Regions from separate parts of the Paucidesulfovibrio longus DSM 6739 genome, predicted to be linked through region 3. Evidence: predicted binding sites of a transcription regulator. Region 3 holds the regulator's gene; each other region holds the start of a gene.
The links. The regulator sigma-54, encoded in region 3, starts transcription at its own class of promoters, with help from an activator protein. The targets are predictions, from matches to a motif close to CTGGCACGGNNNNTGCTT.
Positions count from the first base shown of each region.

Region 1: the regulator sigma-54 is predicted to act here: its motif matches at 4,675-4,692, upstream of G452_RS20875 (YeiH family protein).
Region 2: the regulator sigma-54 is predicted to act here: its motif matches at 2,300-2,317, upstream of G452_RS18740 (VgrG-related protein).

Region 1 covers NZ_ATVA01000018.1:155,912-162,889, forward strand. Annotated here, with positions in the region: gene G452_RS0116325 (ZIP family metal transporter) at 1-559, opposite strand, end outside; gene G452_RS0116330 (sigma-54-dependent transcriptional regulator) at 641-2,047, opposite strand; gene G452_RS0116335 (c-type heme family protein) at 2,044-4,488, opposite strand; gene G452_RS20875 (YeiH family protein) at 4,752-6,392, shown strand; gene G452_RS0116345 (hypothetical protein) at 6,403-6,582, shown strand; gene G452_RS0116350 (universal stress protein) at 6,679-6,978, shown strand, end outside.
Region 2 covers NZ_ATVA01000013.1:413,934-420,911, forward strand. Annotated here, with positions in the region: gene G452_RS0109080 (NFACT RNA binding domain-containing protein) at 1-1,204, shown strand, start outside; gene G452_RS18740 (VgrG-related protein) at 1,291-2,247, opposite strand; gene mutY (A/G-specific adenine glycosylase) at 2,349-3,470, opposite strand; gene gpmA (2,3-diphosphoglycerate-dependent phosphoglycerate mutase) at 3,534-4,283, opposite strand; gene G452_RS18745 (tetratricopeptide repeat protein) at 4,319-6,978, opposite strand, start outside.
Region 3 covers NZ_ATVA01000016.1:318,652-325,629, reverse strand. Annotated here, with positions in the region: gene G452_RS0114405 (KdsC family phosphatase) at 1-83, shown strand, start outside; gene lptC (LPS export ABC transporter periplasmic protein LptC) at 80-712, shown strand; gene lptA (lipopolysaccharide transport periplasmic protein LptA) at 721-1,728, shown strand; gene lptB (LPS export ABC transporter ATP-binding protein) at 1,732-2,454, shown strand; gene rpoN (RNA polymerase factor sigma-54) at 2,697-4,118, shown strand; gene hpf (ribosome hibernation-promoting factor, HPF/YfiA family) at 4,157-4,693, shown strand; gene G452_RS0114375 (PTS sugar transporter subunit IIA) at 4,695-5,144, shown strand; gene rapZ (RNase adapter RapZ) at 5,157-6,038, shown strand; gene G452_RS0114365 (PTS sugar transporter subunit IIA) at 6,041-6,493, shown strand; gene G452_RS0114360 (PTS sugar transporter subunit IIB) at 6,490-6,957, shown strand; gene G452_RS0114355 (PTS sugar transporter subunit IIC) at 6,977-6,978, shown strand, end outside.

The DNA of each region.
Region 1 (6,978 bases), on a different contig from region 3:
GCATCCGGCTCATGCCTTCCCTGCGCAGGGGAATGGCAACCGCCGCGCCTTCCGGAAAGTTCTGGATGCCGATGCCGATGGCCAGGGCGATGGCCCCGGCCAGGGTGGCCGAAGGCAGGCCCGCGCCCACGGCGCCGAAGGCCACGCCCACGGCGAGCCCTTCCGGGATGTTGTGCAGGGTGATGGCCAGCACCAGGAGCACGCTGCGGTTCCAGGAGGTGGAGATGCCCTCGGCCTCGCTGCGCGGCGCGTTCAGGTGCAGGTGGGGCAGGAACATGTCCACCAGCCGCAGAAAGCCCGCCCCGGAGATGAAGCCCACGGCGGCCGGAACGAACTTCCAGGGGCCGAGGTGTTCGGACATCTCGATGGCCGGGGCCAGCAGGGACCAATAGCTGGCCGCGATCATCACGCCCGCGGCAAAGCCGAGCATCACGTCCAGGGTCCGTTTGCTGATGTTCTTGGTCAGGAAGACCATGCCCGCGCCCAGCGCGGTCACGCCCCAGGTGAAGAGCGTGGCCAGCAGAGCCTGAAGCACGGGGCTCAGAGAAGCGATGTCCATTTTTCCCTCCGCATGGATCGGTCTTCCGGAAGCATAGCGTTCCCGGCGGGTTTTGTGAACCCGGCCTGCGAAGATTCCCGGCTAGGCGTTGCCGCGCCGGAAGCTCTCCGCGTCCAGCTCCAGCCGCTTGAGGATCTTCTGCAGGGCCACGCGGGAGAGGCCGGAGATGCGCGCCGCCTCGGAGATGTTGCCGCCCGTGGATTCGAGCAGGTCGCGCACATAGGCCCTGGTGAAGCTGTCGATGACCTTTTCCTTGGCCTCCTTGTAAGGGCCGGGGCAGTTGGGGTCGTCGCGGCAGGTCGCCTCCTGTCCCTCGGCCAGGCGCACGTGGGCCATGTCGATGACCTCGCGGGAGCAGAACACGGCGAGCCTGCGGATGAAGTTCTGGAGTTCGCGCACGTTTCCCGGCCATTCCCGCCCGGCGAGATAGGCCAGGGCTTCCGGCGCGATTTCCTTGCAGGAGCGGTTCATCTCCGCGCAGGCCCGCGCCAGGAAGTGGCGGCTGAGCAGGGGAATGTCCTCGGTGCGCTCGCGCAGGGGCGGCACGGTCACGCTGAGGACGTTGAGCCGGTAGTAGAGATCCTCCCGGAAGGACTTGTCGCGGATGCGGGCTTCCAGATCCTGGTTCGTGCTGGCGATGATGCGCACGTCCACCCGCACGTTGCGGCTGGAGCCCACGGGCCGGATTTCTCCTTCCTGAAGGCAGCGCAGCAGCTTGGTCTGGAGCGAGAGGGGGATGTCGCCGATTTCGTCCAGGAGCAGGGTGCCGCCGCGCGCGTTGACGAAGATGCCCTTGCGGTCGCGGTCCGCCCCGGTGAACGCGCCCTTGACGTGGCCGAAGAGTTCGCTCTCGAGCAGTTGCTCCGGGATGGCCGGGCAGTTCACCGTGAGCATGGGGCGGTCGTTGCGCGGGCTGAGGCGGTGGATGGTGCGGGAGACCAGTTCCTTGCCCGTGCCGGACTCGCCGCGCACGAGCACGGTGTAGTCCGATTCGGCCACGGCGGCGGTGGCCTCCTTGAGCCTGCGCATGGCCGGGCTCTCGCCGATGAGTTCCGGCGCGCCCTCCTGCCGGGCCAGCAGCCCGCGCAGCCGCGCGTTCTCACCCAGGAGCCGGCTGCGTTCCAGGCCGCGCTGCACCGAGGTGAACAGCGCGTCCGGCTCCACGGGCTTGGTCAGGAAATCGTAGGCCCCGGACTTGAGCGCCTCCACCGCCGTCTGCACCGTGCCGTAGGCCGTGAGCAGCAGCACGCTGGCGCGCGGCCAATCCTCCAGCACGAGCCGCAGCAGGGCCACGCCGTCCATGCCGGGCATGGAGAGGTCCGTGAGCAATACGCCGCAGGGCTCGGCGGCCATGATTTCCAGGGCCTCGGCCCCGGACTGGGCCGTGCGGATATGCTCCTGCGGGAACTGCTTGCCCAGCAGCCGCTGGATGCCCCGGGCGAAGTCGGGTTCGTCGTCCACGATCAGGATGCCGAGAGGGTCGCTCATGATGCTCCTTGCGAAGAGGGGGAGTTGGGCTGCGGGGCCTCGCCGGGCAGATGGATCGTGAACACGGCGCCGCCTTTGTTTTCAACCTCGATGCGGCCGCCCATCTCTGCCACGAGTCCGTAGACCACGGCCAGGCCGAGGCCCGTGCCCTTGCCCATTTCCTTGGTGGTGAAGAAGGGGTCGAAGAGCCTGCGCAGGTGTTCCTCGGAAATGCCGGGTCCGTTGTCCGCGACGCGCAGCACGACGCCGTCCTCGCCCCGGCCCCGGCCCACGCCGACGTGGATGCGTCCGGTTTCCGGGGCCACGGCGTCCAGGGCGTTGCTGAAGAGGTTGGCCAGGATCTGCTCCAGGTGTTGCGGGTTGGCCACGAAACGCGGCAGGTCCGGCTCGCTGTCCACCTCGACCAGCACGCCGCGCTTTTCGGCCTGGACCTGGAAGACCTTGACCGCATCCCCGACCATGGCCGCGAGGTCGAGCGAAACAGGGGCGGTCTGCTTGGGCCGCGCGAAGTTGAGCAGCTCCTGGAGCACGTTCTGGGCCTGGCCCGCATGCTTGAGGATCACGCGCACGTCTTCGAGCTGTTCCGGGTCCGTCACGCTGCCGCGCAGCAGCTCCCCGTAGCATTTGATCACGCCCAGGGGGTTGTTGATCTCGTGGGCGAGTCCTGCGGCGAGGCGGCCCACCGTGGCCAGCTTCTCGCTGCGCTGCATGGTGGAAAGCATCCGCTTTTCCTGCGTCACCTCGCGGATGTAGACCACGATGCGGCCCTGCACGTCTTCGGATTCGGCCACGGTCACGGGATAGATGTTGATGGAGAAGGAGCGGTTGTCCGCGGTGCGCGCCTCGCGGGCCTGGGGCTGGCCCTGGAGCATGGTCTCCCGGAGGGGGCAGCTTTCCAGGACGCCGCCCGGCATGAACAGCGGGGCCAGGTCGTGCCGCCGCTGCATCCCGAACGTGTCGGCCAGGCTGCGCGCGGCCTCGTTGGCCAGGACCACGCCGCAGGCCGCGTCCATGAGCAGCAGCGGGTCGCTGATGCCCTCGAAGACCGCCTGGAGCATGTCCTTCTGGCGCAGCAGGTTGTGGAGCACCGTGAGGTTTTCCATGGCGATGCCGAGCTGCTGGCCGAGGGCCCGGAGCACGTCGCGGTCCTGCTCCTTGAGCACGGTTCCGGCGGGCCAGGTCAGCACGAGCAGGCCCTCGGCCGAGGCATCGCTGGAGGTCACGGGGATGAAGGCGCGGTCCTCGTCGAAACGGGGCTGCGCGTCCATCATGATCGACTTCCAGTTGTCCGGCATCTCCGGCCGCTTGTCGGCCACGGGCCAGGAATAATAGGTGGTCTGGGTCAGCATGCAGGCGAAGCCCGCCTCCAGCGCGCCGAAGCGGCGGCCCACCAGGGGCAGGGCGAAGCGCCAAAGCTCGCGGCGCGAGCTGCTGCGGTTCAGGCCGTCGAGCAGCTGCACGAAGAGGCGCACGTCGGCCCGGCGTTCGTCCGCCTCGTGCTTCAGCTCGCAGGTGCGCTCCTCGACCATCTGCTCCAGGTTGTCGGAATGGGCCTTGAGCTGCTGCTGCACCGAATGCAGATGGTCGCCCAGCTCTTCCATGCCCTGCACGATCTCGTCGATCTCGTCCTCGTTGCCGAGCTTTTCCAGCACGGTGATCTCGGCCTGGTCCTGGAACAGGGTCTTGAACTTGTCCGTAAGCCGCCGGAGGTTGTGGATCACGAGGCGGTTGAAGAAGAACTGGATGACCGTGAAGAAGAGCAGCCCGCCCGTGGCATAAAGCCCGACGTAGCCCACCGTGGCTTCGCGGATCTTGGCCACGGCGCGCTCCACGGGCACGCCCACGAGAACGATGCCGTCGATGGCCCCGGCCTTGTGGCCGAAGCCGCGCTCGCTGCCGTAGCGCTCCAGCAGCTCCGGCGGGGAGTCGGACGGCACGCCGTGGCAGTGCAGGCAGGAGGACTTGAAGACCACGGGGCGCGCCTTGACGTAGTGTTCCTGCCCGTCGATGCGCCTGCGCCCGGTCCAATATTTCGCGTCCGGGTTTTCGCGGAAGAACCGCAGCACCTCGCGCTCCTGTCCGGCGACTTCGGACTTGGGATTGCGGGCGTTCTCGGCCACGCGGCGGTAGTGGTATTCCACGTCGTTGACGTTCAGGCGGTCCATGACCGCGCGCGAGACGTAGGAGGTGCTCATGGCCTCGATGACGAACTGGTCGTCCAGGATCGCGTACATCTTGGGTCGCAGCTTCTCGCGGACATAGGACTGCACCGCGTCCACCTGGGCCAGCACGAGGTCCGCCTTCTCCTGCACCTGCGTCTCCAGCAGGGAATTGAGATGGAAATAGAGGCTGGCCGCGAAGAACGCGCCGAGCACGCAGACAATGGCCCCCAGGCCCAAGAGGAATTTGGCCTGGAGCCGCTGGGGGAGAATTCGGGACATGCCGCTCCTTTTCCCGCGCGTCGCGCGGATCGCTTTCGCCTGGATACGCGAGAAGCGGCGTGCAGCGCAAGGCGGCCCGCAAAGGTGCATACCCGACGACAGGACTGCAAACCTGGGTTTGCAGCCGGAGGAAGCGGTGCTGGTGCAATCGCCTTTGTTTTCGGGAGGATGAAGAGTCGTCGAATCCTGGCACGCGTCTTGCCTAAACAGCTGCGTTCGTTGGATCCGCATTTATTCATCAACCCGAAAGAAGGAGAGGAGGTATGGCGCATACCGACGTCAGCCGTCCGAGCAACGTCCCCCTGCTGGTTCTCAGCGGATTGCTGCTGCTCTACGGAGCGCTCGTTGCATCCGGCGTATTCGAAGGCATGTTCAAGGCACTGCACACGCACAAATCCATCGACATGATGGAAATACTCAGCTTCACCTTCGGCGGCATCGGGCTCGCGGTCGCGCTGCTTCGCCAGGGAAGGATGAACAAGCCCCTGAGCAACCTCGACACCTTCGTGCTCGAGACCATTCCGGGGATCATCTTCATCATGGTTCTGGCCATGGGCATCCGCTGGTTCCTGGAGCCGGTGGTGGACATCGCCAGCAAGGGGCTGGAGCCCGCCCTGGGCTTCTCCATCTTCCACGTGCTCAACCTCAACTACGTGGTGCTCGGCATCCTCGTGGGCATCGTGATCACCAACAGCTGGGGCATTCCGGCCTTCGCGGCCTCCGGCGTGAAGACCGCCCGCTTCGTGCTCAAGATGGGCGTCATCCTGCTCGGCGCGCGGTACTCCTTTGCGGAGCTGGCCAAGCTGGGCATGGTCTCCGTCTGGATGATCGGCTTTTTCGTCCTCGGCACGGTCTTTTTGGTGCTCTTCCTGGGCAAGCTCTTCAAGCAGCCCAAGTCCATGACCGGCGTGCTCTCCGCGGGCATGGGCGTTTGCGGCGTTTCCGCCACGGTGGCCTGCGCCCCGGTGGTCAAGGCCAAGTGCTCCGAGATGGCCTACACCATCGGCACCATCCTGGGCTTCGGCATCCTCTGCATGTTCGCCTTCCCGACCATCGGCAAGATCGTGGGCATGAACCCCACGCAGTTCGGCGCCTGGGCCGGAACGGGCATCCTCAACTCCGCGCAGGTCGCGGCCGCCTGTCTGGCCTTCAACTCCGTGGACATCAAGACCCTGAAGGTCGGCGAGATCTTCAACATCACCCGCGTGCTCTTCCTGCCCATCATCGTGCTGGTGCTGGCCACGTGGTACGGGCGCAGCGGCGGCCAGAAGCTGACCTTCAAGGAAGTGGTCGTGGACAAGTTCCCGCTCTTCATCCTCGGCTTCCTGCTGCTCTTCCTGATGTCCTCCTTCGGCCTCTTCAGCCCGCCGGATCACTACAAGGGCAAGTATCTCGACTTCAGCTACAACAAGCGCACCGAGATCACCCCCGAGGAGCACGACATGCTGGCCGCGGCCCTGGCCGCCGGCATTCCCGGCCTGAATGAAGAGGAACAGGCCGCCTTCGCCGACCTCGTCAAGCAGCGCCAGATCGCCGGCGAATTCGACGAGCGCGACGACAAGGTCAAGTTCGACACCACGGCCCGCCACCGCATGAACGCTTTGGAGTCCATGCTCGCCCGCGACAAGGGCGGCGAGATCACCCTGGGCAAGGACGTCAAGAGCGCCGTGGGCCACGCCATCAAGCAGGTCCACAAGAAGTCCAAGACCATCGTGACCCTGACCGACGCCATGATCTGGTTCTTCGCCTACGGCCTCATCGGCCTGGGCATGCAGATCACCAAGAAGTCCCTGGCCCAGGCCGGCGGCTGGCCCCTGGTCATGGGGGCCATCTCCGGAGTGGCCAAGGCCACCCTGTCCTTCATCGTGGTCATGTACTTCGTCAAGGACGTCGTGCTGAAGTAAGGAGAAAGATATGGAACCGAACGTCGATACCAATTGCCCTGTCCCTCCGAAGCCCGAAGCGGACCAGCAGGAGAACGAGGAGCGCGCCCTGTCCGTTTTCGCCTCCGAGCGGAACGAAGACCTCACCGCCCTCGTCCTGGTGCTGATCGTGACCTTCGTGACCCTGCTCTTCACCAAGTGGATGGCCTAGGGGACAAGCAAGAGAAGTGATTGCGCGGGGGGCGGAGAATCCGTCCCCCGCATTTTCCGGAACACCAGCGGCAGAATATTTCATCGGAGCGAGCGAATGCGGCACATCCTACTGGCCACCCACGGAACCCCCGGAGCGCAAAAGGCCGAAGACCTCGCCCTGGAATGGGCCGGGCGCTTCGGCGCGCGGCTGACCGTGCTTTCCGTCATCAACGAGGACTGGAAGCACATGACCGGCGACGACTGGCTGAACACGTCCACCTCGCGGAACCGTTTCGCCGAGTATGTCGAAGGCGAGATCGAGAGCGAGATCCAGGCGCTCTGGAGCCGCCTGAAAGTCAAGCTCGAAGGCGCGGACCCCGCGTTCGTGCGCCGGGTGGGCGTGCCGGAAAACGTG
Region 2 (6,978 bases), on a different contig from region 3:
CGATCTGCGCGAAGGGCTGCGGGTCTGCGACGAGCCGGACACGGACTTCGGCGCGGAACCGGAATGGCCCGGACCGGACGAAGTCATGGCGAACAAGGACATTTGGCGGGAGTATCCCCAGATTTCGCCGCCGCTGCGCAAGCGGCTCGCCAGCCTTGACCCCGACGACGCCCGCGACCTCTATCTCCAGGTGATCCGCGGCGACCGCCCTTCCCGCTTCCATGCGCCGGAAGAGGAGGAAGGGCCGGGCATGCCCTTGGTCTGGCCGTCCCCTGGCCGCAACCTTTCCTTCGACACCGCCCTGGAAGCCGCCGAAGCCTGGGGGGCGCGCACCCTCTTTCCCGACCTCGAAGACCAGGCCGAACGCCCGGAATTCGTTCGGCTGAAACGCCAACGCAAAAAAATCGCCAAGGCTCTGGAAAGACTCGACCAGGAAAAAGCCCGGCTCGACGGGCTGATCGCCCTGCGCGAGCAAGGCGAAGCCCTCAAGGCCAACCTCTATACGCTGACCGGATATGACGGAGAGCAAAACCGGATTCCGGAACGCATCACCTTGGAACACCCGGTACTCGGCCCTCTGGAAATCGAGCTTGACCCGCAAATTTCCCCTGCGGCAAACATGGAACGACTCTTCCGCCTCGCGGACAAGGGCAGACGAGGGTATGTCCATCTCGCCCGCCGCCGCAACGAACTCGGCAAGGAGCTGGCCCGGCTGGACGCAGGCGGCGCTCCGGCTCCCGGCCAGGCTCCAAGGCGGCACGGCGGCACGGAAGGGGCAGACGCGCCCGCCCCGCTTCCCAAACGCTGGCAGGGGCTCGCCGTGAGCCTCTTCACGACCGAGGACGGATTCGCCGTTGCACGCGGCAAGAACAAGAAGGCCAACCACGAGATGCTCTCGCGGGCGGCGAGTCCCTTCGACTACTGGTTCCATGCCCAGGACGGCCCCAGCTCGCATGTGATTCTCAAACGCGACCACCCGGCCCAGGAAGTCCCGGAACGCTCCCTGCTCCAAGCCGCGGAACTCTGCGCTCTGAAGAGTTCGTTCAAAGGCGACGGGAGAGTGGAAGTCATGTACGCGCTCGTCAAGGACATCCGCAAGATCAAGGGACTGGACCACGGTTCCGTGGCCGTGGATCAGGTCCAGGGCACGCTGGCGGTGCGGCCCGACCCGGAACTGGAGCAGAAGCTCGCCCGCAAAGCCTGACCCGCCTGCGCCCGAACGTCAAAACGCCGTCCCGCAGTTATGCGGGACGGCGTTTTGACGTCTCGGCGACCTTGGACCTTGGATTCTCAGGCCAGCATGTTCACGCTTCCGGTGTCGAGCATGGCCAGAGCCATGCGCTTTTCATGATCCATGCGGCTCTGCACGCTCGCGCGCACCCGACGGCTTGAAGAGCCGAACTGGGTCTTGCGGTTGTCGTAGACCTCGTCGATGAGCTTGTGCACGAACTCGCCGCTATCCGGCTTGGCGTGCAGCCCGGCAATGGCCTGCCCGAAGATTTCCGCAGCTCCCGTGGCGCCGTGCTGCACGGCCGTGCTCCAGAGCACCTCGCGCGCCGCCAGCGGCAGCTTGTCCACATCGATTCCGGTCTGGGCGATGATCTTTTCCCGCGCAGGCTGGTAATGATCCTCCCGAATGAACTCGCGCTGCAACAGCTCGAATCGTTCCGGCGACTCCTCGGCGATCTTCTTCCATTCGCGGGGCATTCCCCCGCGCGTGCCTCCGGTGTTGGCAGGCCCTGCGGCGCGCAGCCGCTTGGACCATTCCGGCGCCCGCTCGTCGAGGAACTTCAGGAAGTCATGCATGGATCCCGTGCGCGAGGCTATCTGGAACTTACCGTAGGACGTTCCGCCCACACGGTCGAAACCGATGGCCTCCACGCCCTTGTCCCCGGATTCGAACATGGCTGAAAGCGCTCCGGCCACCAAAGCGTTCTTTTGCGGTTCGGGCACCTTGGCGCGCACCACGTTCATGGGCTGGCTGCGCTCCAGCGGGTTTTCCCCGATCAAACGGGATATGGTCGAAAGCGCGTCCATCATCAACGCGTCGTTCATCAACGAGCCGCCCATCAAATGCGACTGTCCGGCCTGACTTTCCTTTCCATCGCTGAAAAGGTTCAAGGCCATCTGCATCTGGGTGTGAAACGCCAGATCCCCGGCCTGCTTCGCGCTCATAGGCCGCTGGACGGCTGCGGCGGGTCTCGTTCCGAGAACCTGCATCAGTTGGGAATAGTCCATTTCCGCCATGTCGGCTCCCCCTGTCAAAATCCGGACACAAAAGGCTGTGCCCACCAGGATTGAGCAGAATCCGTGCCATGCGCGGGAATGGCTATATAATATCAATTAAATCAAGAAGAAAGAAGACCAAAAAAGACGGGATCAGCGCTCAACATTCGTATGAATTTACGATGGCCCGCAGGGAAGGCGAAGTCCTGAAGCCGTTCGGGAAGCACGTACATCCCCTCCACGGCCTCGTGGCAGGCGGGAGTCTTGGCGCGTCCGGCATGGCGAAGATAAAAGCAATGCAGGGTCACCCGGAACTTGGTGTAGCTGTATCTGACCACTCCGGACGAATGCACGGGAACCACCTCCAGATCCGTTTCCTCGGCATATTCGCGCACGACCGCCTCTTCCGGAGTCTCGCCGCTCTCGATGCCCCCGCCGGGAAACTCCCAGAGTCCCGGCCAAACGTCGTCCGGCTTTCGTTTCTGAATGTAGACGCGGCCCTTGTGAACCAAGGCTCCGGTGGCCACCGTGACGTGCACGGTTTCCTGGCGCCTGCCCGGCACGGGCCGCTCGGATTCAAGCCCCAGGGCGCGGCTTCGGCAATGTTCCAGCACCGGGCATTCCGGGCATTTCGGCCCCTTGGGCGTGCAGATCAGCGCCCCCAGTTCCATGAGCGCCTGATTGAAGACGCGCGCTTTTCCCTCCGGGATCAAGGCCTGAGCCCTGTCCTCGATAAAGGCCTGGTTGGCGGAAAGCTTCACGGGTTTGTCCAGGTCGTAGATCCGGGCGAATACGCGCTCCACATTGGCGTCGACAGCGGGGTAAGGTGCGTTGAAGGCCACGCTCATGATCGCGCCCGCCGTGTAGGGCCCGACACCGGGCAGGGACAGCACCCGCTCGTGCGAAGAGGGAAAGCCGCCCTCCTTGAGCATGTGCTGCGCGGCCTTGCGGAGATTGCGCGCCCTGCTGTAATACCCCAGCCCTTCCCAGAGCCTCAGCACCTCGTCTTCGCCCGCGGCTGCAAGACTTTCCACGTCGGGAAACCGCTTCATCCAACGCTGGAAATATTCCACCACGCGGCCCATCTGGGTCTGCTGCGCCATGATCTCGGAAATCCAGACCTCGTAGGGGGCATAGCTGCGACGCCAGGGCAGATCCCGGCCGCGTTGCTCGAACCAGGCGCAAAGCTGCTCGGCAAAAAGCCGTCCGTCCATTTCCGGAAAAGAGAATTCGTTGCAGGACATGGCGTCGGTGTACGCCCTGAGCGGTCCGGGAGCAAGACCGCTCCGCCGCCGCGCGCCGCCGCCCTATGTCCGGGCCTTTCCCTGGGCCGCCACGGAAGCCTGCGCCGCAGCCACCTCGTCCGGATCGCCCAGGTAGCGACGGGAAACCGCGCGCAATTCGTCGTCCAGCTCATAGAGCAGCGGAACGCCCGTCGGGATGTTCACCTTGGTGATGGCCGCATTGTCCAGGCCGTCGAGATATTTGACGAGCCCGCGAAGCGAATTGCCGTGCGCGACCACGAGAACCCGTTTCCCGGCGCGGATGTCCGGCACGATCTCCTCGAACCAATAGGGCATGGTCCGGGCGATGGTCATCTCCAGGCTTTCGCCCAGGGGCAACTCGTTGCGGGGAATGTCGGCATAGCGGGGATCGTTTCCGGGCCAGCGGTCGTCCGAAGCGTCCAGGGCCGGCGGCGGCACGTCGAAACTGCGCCGCCAGGTGAAGACCTGATCGTCCCCGTACTTGGCTGCGGTTTCCGCCTTGTTCAAGCCCTGGAGCGCACCGTAGTGCCGCTCGTTCAGTCGCCAGGTCTTGCGCACGGGGAGCCAGAGCCTGTCCATTTCCTCCTGGACGATCCAAAGGGTCCGGATGGCCCGTTTCAGCACCGAGGTATGGCAGATGTCGAAATCAAGGCCTTCGTCCCGAAGGTTGAGCGCTCCGGAACGCGCCTCGCTTCGTCCCTGCTCCGTGAGGTCGACGTCGGTCCAGCCCGTGAAGCGGTTTTCGAGATTCCAGGCGCTCTGGCCATGACGGATCAATACGAGACTGTGCATGAATATCCCCCTGCGCGGGAGGATGAACCGTCCCGCTATTTTTGAACTTGCCGTTTCGCCTTGGGCGAAGCGGCGTTCTTCGCCTTCCGCGAGCCGGACCTGCCCTTGCGGCTCTTTGCGTCCTCTTCCTCAGGGCGCTCGAAAAGCTCCTTTTTCCTGCGCTCGAAGCCGATGGCGGTCTTGAGCAAGGATACCACAAGCGCGAGCACACTCAAGATCAGAATCAGGCCTTTCTGGAATTCCCACTGCTGATCGCGGATGACGTCCACGATCCAGACGTGCTGGACGGTTCTCGTGAAGTAGATCGCGAGAGGCAGGCCGATCAGTCCCAGGCCCAGGCCGATGACCTCGAACCAGACGAAACTGCGGCCGAGCATGAGGATGAACAGCGTGGAGTCGCGGATGATCCGCAAGGTCACGAGGCGGCTTTGCAGATTGGTCAGGCGTTCTTCCACCTCGGAAAGATATTTCGCGGCCTGCCGGAAGTTGTCCGCCGCCTTGATATGCTGATGGTTGACCCAGTTGATTTTTTCCACGCAGTAGTTGAAATCGCGGTTGAACTCCCGCAGAAGCTTCGGAAACGGAAACCAGGATGCTTCCTGCTGCACGTCCTTGAGCCGCTCCACCAGGTATTCGACCTTGGACTGCATCCGCTTGATGTCCTGCTCCACCTGGCGCGAAAGCTTGGCGTCGAACAATGCCAGCTCATTGATCAATTCGAGGAAGGCTACGAAGTTGTTCAGCTTCGCAAGGGCCTTCATGTTCTCCAGCGTCTTCTTGGCCGGTTCGTAGAACTCGTGGTCCTCGCTGAAGCGCTGCTCGATCTCCGCATCCAGCTTCTCCACCCGCTCCCGCTCCGACTCCACCTGGCTCTCGGCGGCGGCCCAGCGGTCCCACATGGCGGAAAGCACGTGCGCGCGGCCCCGGTCCAGCTCCGGGTCGATGAGGGCCTGGTTGAAGAAATGCGGATTCTGCTGCCAAAGGTCGTTGAACATGTCGATGGCCTGCCCGGTGAAGCCGAGCTTGACCATGCAGACGCCGCCCCGGTAGAGCGTGTCCAGCCATTTCGGGGAAGCCATGTAGGCGCGCCTGTAGAGGGTCGCGGCTTCCTTGTACTCCCCTTCCACCTCCAGGCTCCGGGCCTGGAGAAAGAGAAAATACCCCTGCTGCAACGGCGTGTAGCTCAGGCGCTCCGCCTCCTGCCAGTAGAATCTGGCCTGGTGCTGGTCGCCTTCCTCCATGGCTAAAAATCCCTGAAGCGACGAGGGAATGTAGCTTCGCACGTATTTCATGCGCAACTGCTTGAGCAGGCCGGCAGTGCGCTCGTAATCCCGCGCTTTGAAGGCTTCCATGGCCTCGTTGACGAACTGGCCCTCCTCGGGCACGAGCTGCTTGAGTCCTGAGGGCCACTCCTTGCCTCGGCTGCGCCAGATCCGTTCCAGAATGCGGAACTGCGCGGCGCTGTTGATCTCGAACATGGCCGCGGCCATGAGATTTTCGATCTTCTTTTCCGAGCCGAGCAGCTCCGTGAGGCTTCCCAGGGTGTCCTTCTCGTCCAGGGCTTCGTCCAGCTTGCGCATGCCCTTGGGAAATTCCTTGATGTCGATGCGGGCCAGGGCGTTCCAGACGCCGGGCTTGGACTCCGTCAACCAGCGGGAAGGGCACTCGCCGGACTGATGGCTGCGCAGGCCGCAATAGAAGCACTCCGAATCGTGTCGGGAAATCATCAGCTTGCGCGGCAGGATGATCTCCGCGGCGCTCTTGGAACGCTCTCCGGCGTCGGCCGCAAGACTGACGTTGCACCAGGATTCCAGGGATTCGTCGCCCCCGTAGCGGGCTTCGTTGACCTTGAAGCCCTCTCCGAGCATGAAGGCGTCGCGGTAGCTCAGGTGCGGCAGATCAGGAGTCAGCTTGTTCCAGTCGAGATTGAACTTATGCGTGATTTCCTCGGTGAACTGCTTGCCCTTTTGGCCGACGGCCGCCATGACGCAGGGCCAATACGAACGCTCCGGCTGGTTCTTGGTTTCGGCGATGAGCTTGAGCAGCTCGGCGATGAAGGTCCGCATGGAGCGCAGACCCTTGAGCGAAAAAATCAATACTTCCTCGCGGGTTCCCACGAGATACTTGATGCTCAGCCTGCCGAAGAGCTTCTTGACCTCGTCGGCCCAGGCCCGCCAGCCCATGATGCTGTCCTTTTCGCCCATGCGGCCCACAGGCTTGATGACGAAGAACCAGTTCAGGAAAGTTTCGTAATCCAGCCCCTCGTCCGCATCGAAGAGACGCCATTCCACGTTGGCCAGACCGGCCATGGCGCCTTTCTGCTGCATGCTCAGGCCGGAGATGTGCTGCAGGGCTTCGCCCAGCTTGGGGTGCACCCAGACTTCGAACTCCTTGGGCGGGTCGACGACCTGCTTGCCCAGCTCGGACGGCAAGGCCATGGAGAGCGTCAGGTCGTAGCCGACCAGGACGGTGATCGGGACCACCTGGCAAAACAGGGGCATGGGGTTGAGGCGGGCCCAAATCTGAAGGCGGGCCAGGGCACGGAAGATTTCAGGAGTGGGAGCCAACCAGAGCGCCTGGCTGTCCGTTTGGACCATCGGTATCGCGCCGTAATCCTTGAGGGTGTGCGGAACAGCCGTATTCAGCGTCCCCCCCCAGACGAGCCAGACGCCATAGCCCGAACCGATCATCCTCG
Region 3 (6,978 bases):
GCGCCGTGCGGGAGGCGATTGAATTTCTGCTTGATTGTCGCGGCCAGCTCGACGAGCAGTGGCGGAGGTGGGCCGGAGCATGAGATTTCGAGTCCTTCTGGCCTGGATAATGGTTTTCGGTTTCGGCGTGCTCATCGGCGTGGCCTTGTTCCACAAGGACGAAGAGCCGGTTCAGCAAATCAAGGAAGCCAGGCTGGAAGAGGAAATCACTCCGGAACGCATTGAAAAGACCGACATGGACGTTTTCAGCGCGGACATCTTCGCTGACGACATCGAACTCGTCCAGGGCGTCGACGGGCGGATCGACTGGCGGGTCAAGGCCAAGGGCGCTGAATACAGTCAGACGAAAAACTCCGTGACCATCATCGCCCCGCAGCTTTCCGCATATCTCGGTGAGGATCGCAACGAGCTGTTCATCCGCGCGGACATGGGCGAAGTGGACCAGCGGGCCGACAACTTCCGCCTCTGGGAAAACGTCACGGGTCGATATGGCCTCTTTGCGGTCAAGGCCGATGAATTCGACTACATCGGCGCCATGGAAAAGGTCTATCTGAAGGGCAGGGTGGTCATCCGCCGGGGAGATATCTCCATCAGCGCCACAGCCATCGAGATCGACACCAAGACGCGCCTTCTTGTGGCGGCGGGAGGCGTCGAAGCCTTGTTCACTCCCGAATCTCTGGAAGACGTGAAGCTGCCCGGAAAGGAACAGTAGGAGCCGAAATGCAGAGCAGACGAAAAGCCATTGCCGCCGCCTTGATCCTGGCAGCCATCTGCTGGGCCGCTCCGGCCTTGACTCTTCCCGCACAGGCGGCGGATGCCTGGGGGGAAATCCGCGAGGCGACGCGCAACCTCAATATACGCGCGAAACGGGATTATAAGTCCGAACACGTGCGGACGCTGAAAAAAGGCGACCGGGTCAAGGTCGATTTCCTCAAGGACGGCTGGTATGCGGTTTTTCCCCTGGACGCATCCGAACGAAAACTGTCCCAGGCTATCGGCTTCAGCAAATCCAAATACCTGAAATTCGTTTCCAAGCCTTCCGCGCCGGAACCTGTCGTTGAACCCGCTGCAGAGCCTGTGGCCGCAACCAATCCGGACACGGCGGATGTGCCGGAGCCCGCACCCGTTCAAGCCCCTGCCGTAGAGCCGGAACAGACTCTCGGCGCGGACCAGGCTCGGCCGGACGAAACCTCCGTGTCTGCCAAAACGGATGCCCTGCCAGTGCGGCCCGATCCGGGACAGGGACAGAAAGTCGTGGCCGAAGTGGAGCAGCGCCCCGAAGACCTGCCGCAGCGTCCGGCCTCTTCAGGTAAGCCCCCCGTACGCATCACCGCGGACAAGCTGACCTACGACGACAAGCACCGTACCGTGTCCTTCACCGGCAATGTCGAGGCCGTGCATGAGGAGCTCAATCTCTGGGCCAACGAACTGACGGCGTATTTCGACAAGACGGGCAAACCCGGAGAAGAGATCGACCGCATCGTCGCTTCCGGCGGAGTGCGCATGCAGCGGGGCAGCACCGAGGGAACGAGCGATTCCGTGACCTACATGGTCAAGGAGAACCTTCTGCTCATGGAAGGCAATCCCGTCATCCGGGACGGCAAGAACAAGGTCACCGGAAAGGTCATCAAGTTCTACGTCAAGGAAAACCGCAGCGAGGTGGTGGGCGGCGGCGGCAAACGCGTGGAGGCGATTCTCTTCGCCCCGGAAACGCTGGAGGCTCCCTAGCTCATGCCGAGCCTTTCCGCATCCGGCCTCTGCAAGCGTTACGGCAAGCGCGAAGTGGTCCACGGCGTGGACGTTTTCCTGAAACGCCGCGAAGTGGTCGGCCTGCTCGGCCCCAACGGCGCGGGAAAGACCACGACGTTTTACATGCTTGCGGGCATCGTCAAGCCCAATGCGGGCGTGGTTCGATTCGGGGAAAAGGAAATCACGCATCTGCCCCTGCACGAACGGGCACGCATGGGACTTTCCTATCTTCCGCAGGAAAGTTCCGTATTCCGAAAGCTGACCGTGCTCGAAAATCTGATGATCATCCTGGAGCAGACGTCCTACAATCGGGAAAAACGACGCCAGCGCGCCCGCGAGTTGATGCGCATGTTCAACATCACCAAGCTCGCGCACCAAAAGGCCATGTATCTTTCGGGCGGCGAACGGAGACGGCTCGAAATCGCCCGCGCGTTGATCATGAATCCCAAATATATCCTTCTTGACGAGCCGTTCGCGGGCATCGATCCCATCGCCGTGATCGACATTCAGGAAATCATATCCATTTTGAAAAAACTGGGTCTCGGAATCCTCATCTCCGACCACAATGTCCGCGAAACCTTGAATATTTGCGATCGGGCCTATCTCGTCTACGAGGGCACGATCATCCTTGAAGGCAGTCCCCAGGAAATTGTCAAGGATTCCAAGGCGAGACAGGTCTACCTCGGCGAAAATTTCTGCCTCTGATCCGCAATTTCCTTCCCAATTGGCGATTTACAGCCCCCATGAAGGTTGGTACAGTTCTTTCATGGTGGCTGATTTCCGCCGTGTAAATCTGTATTTTCAATAGTTTAAGATGTAATTCTTGCGCCGCATCCAAAGCTGTGGCATAGTGAAAGCAGGAAAATAAACGAACGAGATGCAGAGAGACGTGGATTTGTTCAGGCAGTCTTGAGACTGCGGATCCGCACTCCGCCGCAGTGAGCGATATGGGACTGGAACTCAGACAACAACTCAAGCTTAGTCAGCAGCTTGTCATGACCCCGCAGTTGCAGCAGGCCATCAAGCTGTTGCAGCTCTCCCGGCTTGAGCTGCTGGAATCCGTTCAGCAGGAACTTCTGGAAAATCCATTCCTTGATGAAAAGGAAGGGGATGAGGACGCGCGTGCGGAGGAGACTCCGCGCGAGGAGGCCACCGCCGAGAAGCAGGCCCAGGACGAACTCATGCGCGACGCGGACTGGGAAAACTACATCGGAGAGTTTTCCAGCACGTCCAAGCAGTCGCAGAGCCGTGAAGCCGAAATTCCGGAGGAGGGGCTCTCCTTCGAGGCCCGCCTTGCCTCCAAGCCGTCGCTGGACGGCCACATCAACTGGCAGATGCGGCTTTCGAATTTCACGGAAGAAGAACTCGCCATCGGCGAGATCATCCTCGGCAACCTCGACGACCGAGGCTATCTCCAGGCCGATGTGAACGACATCCTCTCCCAGGTCGATGCCACTCCGGAAGCTGTCGAGAGCGTGCTGCACCGCATCCAGCGTCTCGATCCCGTGGGCGTGGCCGCCCGTTCCCCGCGCGAATGCCTGCTCGTGCAACTCGAAGTCTTCGGGTACGACGACCCCATTCTTTACTCGATCGTGGACGAACACCTCGAAGATCTGGAAAAGCGCCGCTACAAGCCCCTGGCTCGCAAATTCAAGATCGACATGGACGAGCTCAAGGCGTACCTTGATATCATCCAGAAGCTCGATCCCATGCCGGGCACCAGTTATTCGAGCACGGAGCCGCATTACGTCAGCCCGGACGTTTTCGTGTACAAGTACGGAGACGACTTCGTGATCGTGCTCAATGAGGACGGATTGCCGCGATTGACGCTGAATTCGTTTTATATGGACGATATCAAGTCCTGCAACAGCAAGGACAAGGAATATTTCCAGGAAAAGATGCGCTCCGCGGCCTGGCTGCTCAAGAGTCTCTACCAGCGCCAGCGCACCCTCTACAAGGTCATGGAGAGCATCGTCCGTTTTCAGAGGAGCTTTTTCGAGGAGGGCGTTTCCAGGCTGAAGCCGCTTATTCTCAAGGATGTGGCCGAGGACATCAGCATGCATGAATCCACGGTGAGCCGGATTACGACCAACAAGTACGTGTCCACACCGCACGGGATTTTCGAGTTGAAGTTCTTTTTCAACAGTGCGTTGGACCTCGGCGACGGAACGCAGGTCGGCTCGGAATCCGTCAAGGCGCTCATCAAGCAGTTCATCGGCGACGAGGATCCCAAGAGGCCGCTCAGCGACGAAGTCATAGGAGACATGCTCAAGGAAAAGCTGGATGTGAATATCGCGCGCAGGACGGTCGCCAAGTACCGTTCGGCCATGAATATTCCTTCCTCCTCAAAACGTAAGCAGATTCTTTGAACTTGCCCACTCAACCTCTATCTCAAGGAGGATTGTGTATGAACATCAGCTTCAACTTCAAGAACCTTGATCCCTCGCCGCATCTGAAGGATCACATCGAGAAGCGTTTCGATAAGATATCCAAGTTCATTCAGGACAGCGACGAGTCCGATCTCCAGGTCAACCTCGCCGTGGAAAAGACTCGCCAGAAGGCCGATGTGGTGCTCAACGCGGACAACATCCACATCTCCGCCTATGAGGAGTCGCCGGACATGTACGCCACGATTGATTCCGTGGTGGATAAGCTGGAATCCCAGCTGCGCAAGATCCGCGAGAAGATGAAGGACAGGCGGCGCAAGGCCCAGACCCGCGACGTGCGTATGGAGTATTTTTCGCTTTCCGAAGCGGGAGATGCTCCGACCATTACCGGCACGGACAACTACGAACCCAAGCCCATGTCTGTTGAAGAAGCGGCCATGCAGCTCGATTCGTTGCAGTTCGAGTTCCTCGTATTCCGCAACGCGGAAACCGAGGGAGTCAATGTCATCTACCGCCGTAAGGACGGCGACTACGGATTGATCGATCCCGGAAACTGAAATGAGATTAGGCGAGTATCTTGATACGGAACTGATATTGCCGGAGCTTGCCTCCGCCACCAAGGCGGAGGTGCTCCGGGAAATCGTGAGCGCAGTGAGCGACAGGATTCCGGAAATGGACGCGGAGGAGGCCCTCCGCGTCCTTCTTGACCGTGAAAGCCTGGGATCGACCGGCATCGGGGATGGCATTGCCATTCCGCACGGCAAGCTCGAATCCCTTGATCGCATCGTTGTCGCAGTGGCCCGCAGTACCCAGGGTGTCGATTTCGAGGCCCTTGATCACGCCCCCTGCCGGATCATCTTCCTGGTGATTGCCCCGGAACAGGTGGCGGGGCTTCATTTGCGCATTCTCGCGCACATTTCGCGACTGCTCAAAGATCCTGAATTCCGCAGGAACTTCTTGGAAGCGGACGGCGTGGAAGGGCTTCAACAACTCCTGCAGGGCACCTAGAAGGGCATCCGCTTGAAGAAAGACGTTTCTTTTCCCGTGATTGTCGTTACCGGGCTTTCTGGTGCGGGCAAGAGCACGGCTCTCAACGTCTTCGAAGATCTCGGTTTCTTCTGCGTGGACGGGCTTCCCGCAGGCATGCTTCCGAAGATGGTCGAACTTTTTCGCGGCATGGATAAGGACCATCGCGGTCTTGCCCTGGGCATGGACCTCCGACAGGTGGATTTCGTGGAAGAATGGGAACGCGCCTCCACCGAACTGGCCGCCATGGGCGTCAAGGTGCAGGTCGTGTTTTTGGAGACGCGCCAGGACAAGCTGCTCACCCGCTACGCCACCACGCGTCGGCTGCATCCGTTGGAAAGCAATTCCCTCGGCCTGGAACAGGCCCTGGAAAAGGAGCGCCAACTCCTGGGGCCGATCCGGACATCCGCCGATCTCGTCATCGACACCACGGGCTACTCCATCCACGATTTGCGGCGGATCATCCAGGAAAAATGGACGGCACTCGAAGACCCCGGTTCCAGCATGCGCGTCCACCTCTTGACGTTCGGATTCAAATACGGCGTGCCCATCGATGCGGATCTTGTTTTTGATCTCCGTTTCTTGCCAAATCCATATTTCGATGAGAAACTGCGGCCTCTTTCCGGAAAGGATCCCGAAATATCCGAATATGTGCTGGAAAGTGAAATAGGACGTTCCTTCAAGGAGCGTTTCGTCAATTTTCTTTGTTATCTCCTGCCGCTTTTTGCGCAGGAGGGGCGGTACAGGGTCACTGTGGCCCTGGGCTGCACGGGCGGGAGGCACCGTTCGGTCGCCACCGGGGAGATGCTCAACCGGGTGCTTAGAAAAGCGGGCTACGCCGTGACTCTTGAGCATCGCCACTACGAACTCGGATAGCCATGTCGAAATCGAAGCAGGGACAGCTTGTCGGCGTTGTGGTCGTGACGCATGGATCGTTCGGCGCAAGCCTTCTCGAAGCGGCCGAACTGGTCGTGGGGCCGCAGGAAAACGTCCGCGCTGTGGGCGTGCCTCAGGAATCGGCAGTGGACGAACTGGTCGTATCCATTCGCGATGCGGTCGAAAAATGCAGCAAGGGAAACGGGGTTCTTATCCTGACCGATCTTTTCGGCGGAACGCCCACGACTCTGAGCCTGTCGCTGCTGAAATCCTTTGAGCTGGAAGTCATTTCCGGCGTCAACATGCCCATGGTGGTCAAGGCCATTCAATCGCGGGAATTGCCGCTCGCGGAAATGGCGGCCCAGGTCAAATCCGCGGGACGACAGGGAATCGTGGTCGCCGGGGAAATGCTTGCGCGCCGCTCCGGCGCCGGTCGGCAGGGAAGCGGCTCATGAACTGGGTGCGGGTGGACAATCGCCTCGTCCACGGACAGGTCGTGGAGACGTGGTTGCCCTACACAGGGGCCACGACCATCATCGTCGCCAACGATAAGGTCGCCGAAGACATGTTGACCCAGCAGATCATGTCCCTGGCCATCCCGCAGACCATGAACGCCTCCTTCGTCCCCGTGCGCGATCTCCTGCATCTCCAGAAAACATCCATGTGGACGTCCAGCCAAAGCTCGACTCTGGTGCTCTTTTCCAATTGCGAAGATGCCCGGAAGGCCTATGAGATCGGGTTTTCCTTTTCCGCGATCAACATCGGAAACATTCATTACGCTCCAGGAAAAAGACAGCTGTCCCCGAGCGTCGCCGTCAATGAGCAGGAAGAGGCGTGCCTGCGCTTCTTTCTCGACAGCAAGGTCCGACTGGACTTTCGCTGCGTCCCCAACGACCCGGTGCAAGTGAGGTTCGGATGATGGCCACTTCCGCTCTCGCGT